3 regions of the Paenibacillus sp. EKM301P genome follow, and region 1 is predicted to be linked to each of the others. Evidence: riboswitches for the same ligand, from Rfam matches in the RefSeq annotation. Region 1 holds a riboswitch; each other region holds the start of a gene.
What was found. Region 1 has a riboswitch for cobalamin ahead of HFD99_RS10450 (ABC transporter substrate-binding protein). Riboswitches for the same ligand answer to the same signal wherever they lie in the genome.

Region 1 (3,933 bases):
ACTGACTCCTTGGACACATACGAGGTTCCCCAATGTCCTGTGAACACATCCCTCAGCCAGTTCACATATTGAATATGAAGCGGCTCATTCAAGCCCAGTTCGTTTCGCAGCGCGGTTAGCGCCTCCCCAGAAGCAGGAACATTATGCGCGGTGAGCAAAATGAGAGCAGGGTCACCAGGGGCCAGCCTCATCAGTACAAAAGTCAGCGTAGATACAACGAATACAATGATGGGCAGCTGCGCCACACGTTCCAATATAAAACGAATCATAGGATACGTTGCTCGTTATTCCGCAATATCAGATTGCGCTGTAATGTAGTAATACTCGATCGGATGCGGTGTAAAGCCCTTTACTCCTTTTTTCACACCAAACACATTGTCAGGGTGCACAATGAACGACTGCGGTAAATCTGTATTGATGATATCCAGCGCTTGCAGTGTTACCGCATTACGCTGTGCGGTATCCTTCGCCAACTTCAGGCTGTGAAGAATATTCTCCAGCGGTTTGGAAGCATAACGGCTTACATTCGCTTCACTTGTAGAGGAGTAGAACATGTCCATAAAATACTGCGGCTCCCCTGTATGGGCCGTGAGCATGCTGTACATAGCAAAATCCCAATCATTTTTGGTCAATGCCTCGTCGATATTTTCCACCTTGCGAATCTTGACCTGGATCCCCTCATTCAGCAATTGGCTCTGAATCACCTCAGCCATGACGGATAGCTCCGGACGCTGTGGGAAGGTCAGCAGCGTAACCTCGAATGGCTTGCCCTGCTTGGTCCACGTACCTTGGGCATCCTTCTGCCAGCCATCCTTCGTCAACAACTGCTCCGCCGTTCCGTCCAATGCTTTACGCTCAGTCTTACCGAAGGGAAGAATGCTCGGAAACGGGCTGCTTGCTTCCGTACCGAAGCCTCTCATGACGGCGCTCACAATGGACGCGCGCGGAATCAGACTGTCCACCACCTTACGGTTGGTTGCATCCTTGAACACAGGTGATTCCATGTTGTACACAATCATATGGGTGCGCAAGGATGGAGCCGACAGCACTTGTAGCTTGTCGTTCTTTTTTAATACCTCTGCGTTATCTACCGGAATATCCGTCGCTACATCCACCTCACCAGATTGCAACGCCATCAGGCGCGAATTACCGTCCGTAATGAATTTCATCGTCGCTTCGGCCAATCGCGCCTTTTCGCCCCAGTATCCGTCATAACGCTCGACGACCAAGGATTGATCCTTGTTGAAGGCTTTGATTTTAAAAGCACCTGTCATTGCAGGGTAGCTTTGCTCATCTTTCATGGATGCCACATCCAGTACAATCGTTGACGGATCAGCCAAATTGGATACCAGCGCTGCATTCGGCTGGTTTGTCGTAATTTTCAGCGTCAGCGGACCAGTTACATCAATGGACTTCACATCCAGTAAATCCTTCGCCAGATGGCTTTTCTCGATTGAGCGCAGCAAAGATGCTTTTACACTTACTGCATCCATGCTCTTTCCATTATGAAACGTGACCTTATCCTGCAAGCTGAACGACCACACGTTAGGGCTGTCATGTTTCCATTCCTTGGCTAGCCAAGCTACAGGTTCCAGTTTTTCATTCAAACGAATGAGTGTCTCACCGGCACCGGAACGCATCACGTCCCAGCTATTATCTCCATGCGGATCGACGCCGGACGGTTTCCACGTATACGCCATCACCAGCTTTTTATCTGCTTGAGTCTGTTGTGCAGACGTGTTCTCACCCTTGCCCGAGTTATCCTCCGTCTTCGTGGCTGCGCCACATCCCGAAAGAGTCATAACTGCCATCAGCAGCAGCAATCCTGTACATATGAACCATGAACGCCTATTACGATTGCCTATCATCCCACATTTCCCCCTCTATCTTGTAAAATCGTATAAACCTAACACAAAACGCGAAAAAGCATTCCCGACCACCTGATCAGCAGTCAGAAATGCTTTCATTATAAAATGTCAAAACTCACCTCAAAGCCAGCTCCAAAAACATAGAAGGGATCAGATCGGTTTCAGACATTCCGTATGCAGCACGCCTAACCACCTCCCCAGCATCCCGTGGGTCTGACAGTGATGTCAAAACAGGCAGGTCTCCTGACTCCAAGCGTATCTTTCAGGCCTTCCCGGTTCCTCACAGTTCCAGTGGCTTGTTCTGAAAGCTCCAGCAGTACCCTGCTGATGCCTGTATACAGTGGCGGGTCCGTGTCGGAATCTACCGAACTTCCCTTTTAAGTGAACACGCTCAACAACTATCTACATCGTCTCTACGAAACTTCGTATATAGAGTTGTCCGGCTCACACCTGTTTTCTTCCTTTATTCCTTTTTATTACGATTTAGGATTATCTTATTTTGTTGCTACTGGCTTGTCAACAAATGTTGCGTAATAATTTAAATTTGAATGATATAGTGTGAATCAAGGCCAAGGCTATTCATTGCTTGCGCGCAATTGAAGGTATGTCTTAACGTTGCGTGCACACAATTCACGTGTTAAAATTAGGTATAGAGATAACCACCGTATCCGTATACTAAAAAGAGCCTTCGCCGCTCCAACGGCAAAGACTCTTAGGACTTGAAAGGCTGTGGATCACCACCACGGCGCGCTGCATAACTGAATGTTAATGCGAACGAAACCCACCGTTAGGGGCCAACCTAATTACGCGGTGGGTTTTCGCTTGTTCCGAAATTTCCGACGCAGCCAGCGATAAAGCTTACGAATACTAAACACCAGGCTTAGTAACGTAACCATCCAACGCAGCACATCATAGCACGACACAAGGTTGACCATCGGCTTCACCCCCTTTCGGGAAGCTGCGCCGTGATCCGAAAACATCCACCACTATCCAAAGTCCTTAAGGTAGATTATACCATGCCTCTTCCTACCACTCTAGCAAATTCCTCTAGTAGATAAACCAACCTAAAAGTGCAACTGGAAAACGCACCAAACTAAGCTCCCCATTTCATCCCGCAGCTTTATCTATATGTCCCCGGACGGCAAGGGGGTATATTATTTAGGCAGCACCTCCCTGAAAAATCAGGAGGAAGGGCGCGGCGTGTACTATTATGACTTCACTTCGAAAATCCAAACCCCGATCTTCATACAGAAAGAGGGTTTTATCAATAATTTCATGCTGCTTAATAAATAACTAGTTCTGGATAACCCCATGCCAAACAGCCGGAAAAGAGGCTACGCCCTCTCTCCGGCTGTTTTTGTTTATTTCCTATTCATCAAACCTTCTGTGGAACTTCTGAGACATTAACGCCTTTGACCGATTCACCCTGTTTTCTTGCCAAAACAATGTTCAAGACAATTGCCGTAATCGAGCCAGATACGATGCCGTTTTGCAGCAGCATTTTGGCAAAGCTCGGCAGTTGGTCGAACATTTGCGGCAGAACAGCTGAGCCTAGGCCCACGGCAATACTGCATGCTGCAATCAGCAGATTGCTTTCTTTCCGCAGATCCACTTCTGACAAAATAGACATGCCTGATGCAGCAACCGAGCCAAACATGACGATCATCGCCCCGCCCAGCACAGCGTTAGGAATCACTGTCGTCAAGGCAGCCAGCTTAGGCAGCAAACCGAGGACGACCATAATGCCGCCAGCAGCAAAAATAACGTTACGGGATTTGACGCGAGTCAGCGAGATTAGACCCACATTTTGGGAGAAGGCCGTGTAAGGGAACGCATTAAAAATACCGCCCAACATAATTGCAAGTCCTTCCGAACGAAGTCCATTGACGATTTGCTTTTGCTCCACTTTCTGATCAATCGCTTTACCTACTGCCAGATAAACCCCTGTAGACTCGACCATGCTCACAATATTGACGATAATCATCGTACATACTGCCATAATGCTAAACTCCGGCTTACCAAAATAAAACGGCTGCGCAATACTCACCCACGAAGCATCCGCTAC
Region 2 (3,933 bases), 230 kb from region 1:
TGGAGTTGATCTGTACGTTACCAGTTTGGCGGTAAAGCGTATGTTTGCCCATGTCTGGGGGAGCCTGATGGTTTGGCCCATAGGTTTGTTAGGTTATGTCTGTTCGTTTATGTTGTTCTCCAACATCGTACAAATTTATGATTTCAGCCGGGAATGGACTGCGGTGATGGTCATCTTTTTTGTATTCATGCCCTTCTTGCTGTGGATGTTGCTCCGACCCAAATTTAAAGGGAGAGGTGATGATGATTCATCATCTGGCAGGGAGAGGGATAGAAGTGATCAGAAAGAAGGTCAGCAGGAAAGCCAGCAGGAAAGCGAAACAGGACACGCCCACTTATAAGATTACTGTATTTATCGAAAAAGTAATTCTTATTTGTCTTTTGCCTCTCTGATTGTATACTTGGTAGAAAGAAATACGACATCTACAAGGGAGGCAACAGCATGGCACAACGCATGGCAGGTAAGAGAGTCGCTCTTGCCGGTCCCCGTAAAGCAGAAGAAATGGCGTTGCTAGTTATGAAGATGGGGGGCGAGCCAGTAGAACGCCCGGCCCAGGGGACTGTTTTTCTGGATGATATCGAGCTGCGCAACGCTGTTGTATCGTGGGTGAAGAACCCTCCGGACTGGTACATCTTCACGACAGGTATGGGACTGGATGCTCTGTTCGATATGGCAGAGGATATGGGCGTGGCCGAGCAGATTATAGAGTTGCTGCAATCCTCCAACGTTGCAGCACGGGGCTACAAGACGGTCAATGGACTCAAAAAGCGTGGCTTTACGCCAGCAGTACGGGACGAGGACGGAAGTTTGATCGGATTGACACGGGCTTTTGCCCCATATGATCTGAAGGGGAAGGAAGTACTGTTGCAACTGCATGGAGACCCGGCCCCCCGGTTGGTAGAGTGGCTGGATGAGCAAGGCGCAGTGACCCGCCAAGTACTTCCTTATAAGCATATCCCACCTGAAGAAGCAAAATTGCAGGCGCTACTAGATGATGTTATAAACCGTACGATTGATGCCGTTACGTTCACGAGTGGTCCGCAAATTCGATTTTTGGCCCAATATGCCAGAAAGCAAAATCGAATGGAGGATTTACTGGAAGCCTTTCGTGAAGATGTCATTGCTGTATCGGTAGGCAAGGTGACTGCACAATCCATTTTGGAAGAAGGGATTGAACGAGTCGTATTTCCAACTGAAGAGCGCATGGGTGCGATGATGGTGGAGCTGGGCAAATATTTCGAACATAGCGATTCGGTGCATGGCTGTGGTCTGAAGAGCGTGAACGGTCATTTGAAATGAGCTAGAACTGATAAATGCAGTAAGCTAAAAATGAACTTATATTTACTAATACAGAGTAAAATAGAGATAAGGGCCTACGAGGTCTTTATCTTTTTTTGTTGGACATGCATCGCAAAGTTTTTTGTTATAGCGAAAATATTTATCTAATATAATGAATAAGTTTCGATGCATGATATTGAGGACAGGAGCTGAGACATTTATGAATTCTATTTGTGTATTTGCAGGGTCCAGACCTGGACATTCATTGGTATATGTTGAGGCGGCAGGCAAGCTGGGTGAAGCTATGGCTCGCCAGCATATCCGTTTAATTTATGGTGGCTCCAGCAGAGGGCTGATGGGTAAGGTGGCGGATGGACTGTTGGCGGGTGACGGTCAGGTCACCGGCATTATGCCCACCCTGTTATTCGATGCAGAGATCATTCATCGGGGAGTTACCGAGTTTATTGAGGTAGCAAGCATGCATGAACGTAAAGCGGCGATGAGCGAGATGGCCGATGCGTTTATAGCCCTTCCGGGAGGCTTGGGAACCTTTGAGGAGCTGTTCGAGGTATTGTGCTGGGCGCAAATCGGTATACATCGCAAGCCCATTGGGCTGCTGAATGTGAATGGATATTTTGACCCGTTGGTAGAAATGGTACGTCATAGCGTGCAGGAAGGGTTTACCGGAGCTGATCATCCAGCGCTACTGAGTATATCTGCGGACCCGGATGAACTGCTGCATATGTTGAAAAATAAAGCAGATAACTTGAAATAAAGCTTTTTTCGTGCTTGCACAACTGATTGAGGCAAGGTTATGATAAGACCCATAATCAAATAGCGGACAGACAAGGTGCCTTTGCGGTTGAGCAAAGGGTAACAGGGAATCGGGTGCAAGTCCCGAGCGGTCCCGCCACTGTAAGGAAGAGGGTTCTTTTAAATGGTCACTCGTACAAAACGGGGAAGACGAGAGAATCCGTTGATGCCAAGCCAGGAGACCTACCTTGATCTGTATGCACCGTTAACCTTCGCGGAGAGGATGGGTGTACGAAATCAGGAAATCAGGCACACGTTGCTTTTTCCATGTTGGTTACAGGTTTGCGTGGATATGAACGTGCAGCAGCGTTTGAAGCGTAAACAAAACAGATGGAAAACAACGGCAGATAGGAGGAAGGCAAGAACTGTCTTCTTACGCTGTTTCGTCTGGTAAGAGAGATACGTACATAGGAACCCCATCCGGGCAGGATGGGTTTTTTTTGAGTTAAAGGATGCCACAAATTATTGAAATAGATAGTATAGCTGCCCTGAAAAGGATGATAGGAGGAGCACGATGAGCCCATTAGGAAAATTGCTGGTGATTGGATTTGGACCAGGAGATATGGAACATATCACAAAACGGGCGTTGGATGCGCTGGCCGAAAGTGAGGTCATTATCGGCTACAATACCTACGTTGATTTGATCCGTCCGTTGTTGAACGGACAGGAGATTGTACGCACAGGGATGACAGAAGAAGTGAGCCGTGCGCAGGAGGCGGTTCGCCAAGCAGAGATGGGTAAGAAGGTAGCCGTCATTTCTAGTGGAGATGCTGGGGTCTATGGCATGGCAGGGCTGGTGTACGAAGTGCTGATGCAAAAAGGCTGGCGTCGCGAGGACGGGGTTGAGGTAGAAGTTGTGCCGGGGATCTCGGCTATTCAATCCTGTGCTTCGTTGTTGGGAGCGCCGGTTATGCATGATGCTTGCACAATCAGTCTGAGTGATCATCTGACCCCGTGGGAAACGATCGTGAAGCGTGTAGAAGCTGCGGCTTCGGCTGATTTTGTGATTGCCTTATACAATCCGCGCAGTGGTCGACGTACCCGCCAGATTGTGGAGACGCAGTCCATTTTGCTCCGTTACCGTGATCCGCAAACTCCAGTTGGACTGGTGAAGAGTGCTTATCGTGAACGTCAGCAGGTTATTGTAACGACGCTGGAAGATATGCTTAACCATGATATCGGGATGCTGACGACCGTAATCATCGGCAATTCCTCGACGACAGTGTATGACGGGTTAATCGTGACTCCGCGCGGCTATCAGCGCAAATACACGCTGGACGCGACCGAGCAAGTGCTCAAACCGCATCAGCGGCTTCGCACGGAAGCGGAGCCGTGGTCGCTGGGCGCGCAAGAGGATCGCGCGCTGGATACACCGCAGGGAGGTGGAGCTCTGACTGCGTCTCCCGAGCCTTCCGCGAGCAGCGCTGCGGTTGCCACGCAGGCACGCCCGCAAGCGATGGCTACCGTGCAGGCTGCGCCCGCGAAGCCAACCGGAGCGGCTCCAGCATCGCTGGCAGCAGAGGCACTAAGCCGCCTAGCTGTCGGCGGCAAGCTGCCGGGCGAAGCCAATGCTCGCTGGAGCGGGCAAGCGCCTGCCGCCCAGAGCGCCGTCGGAACAGCAACGGTGGCTACGACTGGGAAGGCGTCAGGCGGCTTTGGCAAGCCTGCGCTGTTTGAGGTGGGGGTTTCCCCTGGCGTGGGAAACAAGAAGTTCACTGCTCGGCAGATGGCATTGCTCGCCGAGGTAGCGGGTGATGATGGCGAGCTGGAATACACGCCAGATCATCAGATCGTGCTGCGCGTGCCGTGCGCAGACCCCGAGGAACTGGTCGGACGGCTTCG
Region 3 (3,933 bases), on a different contig from region 1:
ACTTCCCAACGTCCAGTACAATATTTCATTGACTGTTTCCTTCAACATGGCTGTCAGAAAAGAAACAATGGCTCCCCCAAAAAATTGCATCACCACACCTGATAAAATGAGGCTTTGGGTCGGAATTTTCCCACCTTCACGCGCCAACGTCAACACCATCCACAGCGTCAGCATGCCGGTTATAAATGCGACTAGCGGAAGGGTCCATATACCCACAAATGAAAATTGAAGCCCCCAATAAATCAGCACTGCCGCTCCTACCGAAGCTCCCGAAGACACTCCCAGTGTATACGGATCAGCCAAAGGATTACGCAGCACACCCTGAAATCCGGCTCCCGCCAGCGCCAGCGCTGCTCCAACCAACATTCCCAGTAACACCCGTGGCAGTCTGACCTTCAAAATAATCTGCTCTGCAGATGTATTCCAATCCGGTGTAAACGTATCACCTAACCACGGTAGGTGGTTGATCAAAATACCTGTGATCTGGCTGACCGGAAGACTGACCGAGCCGATGCCAAGACAGAGCAGCAGCGTCAGCAGCAGCAAGACAAGACCAGTCCCCCCAAAACCGATCAGTCTACGATTCATTTGAAAATTTCAGGGTACACGCCCTTGGCTACTTCCTTGAGCCCTTCTGTTACGCGTGGACCTGGACGGCTAATCAAATTATCATCCACGGCAAATACACGATTGTTACGAACAGCCGATATTTGATCCCATCCACTACGAGCTTTTATGATATCGCCGAGGGACTGGCCTGTTTTGTCATCCTTCACACTTTTGCTGTATAAAATCACGTCAGGGTTGGCAGCTATAATATTTTCCTCACTGATTTGGTACCAGCCCTTCTGCGTGGCACCCACGTTTTCGCCGCCCGCCAATGTGATCAGTTCGTCCATAAACTCGCCTTTACCCACTGTCCAGCCTGGTGAAAATTCGACGTATACCCGTAGCTTCTGCCCTTTGCCGATATTTTTAACTCCTTCTTTCACTTCCGCTACATCTGCTCTCATCTTGTCGGTCACCGCTCTCGCTTCTTTCTGATGATCGGTGATTTTCCCATACAATTCGATGTTAGCTATGACATCTTCAACGGTCTTCGGTTCCGTTTTAAAAATCATAATTCCCATGTCACGTAGCTTAGTCGTAGCCTGTTCACTAAGTGAAATTCCTGCAAAAACGACATCAGGGTTCGCAGCAATGATCGCCTCTTCGTTCGGTTTCATAATACCGCCCACTTTAGGCTTTTTCGTAGCTGCCTCCGGGTAATCAGAGTAGTCGGATACACCAACAATTTCCTTATCCAATCCGATAGCGAACAACGCCTCGGTTTCTGCCGGGGAGACGGAAACGATCTTGTCCGGTGCCTTTTTAAATGTAAATTCCTGTCCTGTTGCATCCTTAACCGTTAGCGGGTAAACCGTTTTGCCCGGAGGCTCTTGTGCGGTTACGGTCTGTCCCGGCTGCTGTGAAGAAGCTTGGCCCTCTTTATTTTCTACATTTTTTCCATTCGCGCCACATGCACTCAGCACAACTGCCAATATCAGCGCCAATAGACCTGTTGTCCATACCTTTATTTTTTTGCCTGCCATGATTTGCACCCCTTCATACAAAAATCGTTAAGAGCGTTACTTGAACATCATCCGATATTTTCCTCATTCCAGCCTTCTTTTCCTATCAAAAACCCCCGCATCCTCATATCAGGATACAGGGGTCACGTTAGCACAGATCGTGCGCAGGCGGGCAGCTTCTTTCCGCATGGACAGTCACTGCGAACACGTCATCCTTTCCTCGAAGGATTATGGTGACAGGCGGACGGGCAGGTATCCTGACTTATGGAAGAGGCATGCCCTGATATTCTTTCACATGCTTGGCGGCACATGTAACAGGGCTAATGAGCATGTTTCCATTTACAGTGGCGGGACCGCGTCGGACTCACACCGACTTCCCTTTTAACAGCGCAATGAAGAAAAGCAAGTTCCCTCACACGGCGCCGACCTCGTCTGCTGGATATTTGATGTAGTGTAGTCAAGCCGTTCTTTTACTTGATGATTATAGGTTAAAAAGAGTTAGCTTACAACCCAAACAGCTGCTTGATTCGCCACAACTACCCTAGTGAAAAAGCAATTTTGCTATACAATTGTGCAGTCCTGCCAGCCTTAACTGAAGCCTAATCGCTTCTCCCGGTTTTGGATTCAGACTCCAAAAATCATGACCTGGTATCAGCATACAAACCAATTGGCGAATTACTCCACCATGCGTGACAACCAAAACAGAGGGCGGTGCAGCATTCGACTCTATTGGCTGAACCTTCAAAGCAATGCGCCACGCAAACAGAGAGTCACGGAATTCGCGCAGACGATTCACAAAATGGACCCAAGACTCTCCTCCAGGCGGGGTGATTCGTTGCGGCTCATCAATCCAAGCGCGATACAACGCCACATCCTTAAGCATGTCATACGTTTTTCCATCCCACTCGCCAAAGTGAAGTTCTCGCAGACGTGGTTCCATGATAGGAGGCATAGCAGACAGGAAACGTTCAGACGTCTTTGCTGACTCCGGCAAAATGATCTGCAAGGTCTGGCGACATCGCATCAAGTCACTGCAATAGATTTGAGCAAAGGACTGGCCCTGCAATTTTTCCCGTAAAGGCTTTAATTCCTGCTCTGCTCCAGACAGCAAACTCAAATCGGCATGTCCCAGATATCGACGTTCCTTATTCCATAAGGTTGTGCCATGACGAACTAGCACGAGCTCCATGTCCCATTGCAGACCTTCTTTAGCATCATTCGGCTCACTATCCTGTTGTGGGTTCGGACTTAGTGCACGTTCTCGCACTCTTTTCCCTTCTGTATTTTGTTTCAAAATAATGTCACTCCTCACCGCATCCATCCCAAGGCAAAACACCCCGCAACTCCCAACAAACACAACCCTACAAACATAGTGGATACGGCGAACATCAGCCGGATTGTATGCCGGATATCCTTCGACTCCAGTGGTCGTATCTCTTCGCCCATATATGCCCGAAAGGAGCGTACGCCGTGATACACGTTATAGCCACCGAGACGAATCCCCAAGGCACCTGCCACTGCTGATTCGGGGAAGCCGCTGTTCGGGCTTGGGTGCAGACGGGCATCCTGCTTGACTGTGCGCCAGCTTCTTGCAGCATCCAGCCGATACAACCACGCCGCTATCACAAGCATAACTGCTGTCAGGCGAGCCGGAATGTAGTTAGCTACATCATCCAGACGTGCCGAGGCCCAGCCTAAATGCAGATACTTTTCATTTTTGTAGCCAACCATCGAATCAAGCGTATTTACAGCTCGATATGCCAGTGCCAAGGGAGCTCCCCCGATCAGGGCATAAAAAAGCGGGGAAATAATGGCGTCCACGATATTTTCAGCGACTGTTTCGACGGTACCGCGTACAATTTCAGGCTCGTCAAGCTGCTGCGTATCCCTCCCGACAATCATGCCTAGCTCCCGACGTGCCACAGTCAGGTCATTCGCCTGCAACGCTCGGTATACGGCCATCCCTGCGTCCTTTAGTCCTTTGGAAGCAATTGTGGTTGCAACCAGAACAATTTCTACGACGACAGACAACCATGGGTGAATCCAGGCAAGTACACGCAACAGCGCCCAGGCAAACACAAAGGAGCCTCCTGCCACAATAAGTGGAAGCAGCATGCCCGCACGTTTCATTCCCTGGTCACTGCGGACCTTACGACGAATCGCTTTTTCCAATGCTGAAATGGCATGTCCCATCGCGATGACTGGATGCGGCAACCATCTCGGATCGCCGATTAGCCTGTCCAGCAAATAGGCTGCCATTATGATCAAGCTAACTATCACGCCCCTGCTCCTCCTCCAGCACTTCACTGAGTGCGGACAGCAGCATATTATTGGCTTCGGCGTCCTTGACTGCAATTCGAAA

Region 2: it holds a riboswitch for cobalamin, as region 1 does, so the genes downstream of both, cobJ (precorrin-3B C(17)-methyltransferase) here and HFD99_RS10450 (ABC transporter substrate-binding protein) in region 1, are expected to answer to the same signal.
Region 3: it holds a riboswitch for cobalamin, as region 1 does, so the genes downstream of both, HFD99_RS06430 (ABC transporter substrate-binding protein) here and HFD99_RS10450 (ABC transporter substrate-binding protein) in region 1, are expected to answer to the same signal.

What each region holds. Positions count from the first base shown of each region.
Region 1 covers NZ_JAALFM010000003.1:498,053-501,985, forward strand. The annotation lists gene nikB (nickel ABC transporter permease) at 1-269, opposite strand, end outside; gene HFD99_RS10450 (ABC transporter substrate-binding protein) at 285-1,868, opposite strand; cobalamin riboswitch at 2,085-2,289, opposite strand; gene HFD99_RS25930 (hypothetical protein) at 2,672-2,803, opposite strand; gene HFD99_RS10455 (nucleobase:cation symporter-2 family protein) at 3,244-3,933, opposite strand, start outside.
Region 2 covers NZ_JAALFM010000003.1:267,097-271,029, reverse strand. The annotation lists gene HFD99_RS09435 (GerAB/ArcD/ProY family transporter) at 1-340, shown strand, start outside; gene HFD99_RS09430 (uroporphyrinogen-III synthase) at 442-1,299, shown strand; gene HFD99_RS09425 (LOG family protein) at 1,499-2,053, shown strand; cobalamin riboswitch at 2,111-2,296, shown strand; gene cobJ (precorrin-3B C(17)-methyltransferase) at 2,606-3,933, shown strand, end outside.
Region 3 covers NZ_JAALFM010000002.1:213,722-217,654, forward strand. The annotation lists gene HFD99_RS06425 (FecCD family ABC transporter permease) at 1-588, opposite strand, end outside; gene HFD99_RS06430 (ABC transporter substrate-binding protein) at 585-1,592, opposite strand; cobalamin riboswitch at 1,802-2,017, opposite strand; gene HFD99_RS06435 (histidine phosphatase family protein) at 2,113-2,865, opposite strand; gene cbiB (adenosylcobinamide-phosphate synthase CbiB) at 2,880-3,851, opposite strand; gene cobD (threonine-phosphate decarboxylase CobD) at 3,841-3,933, opposite strand, start outside.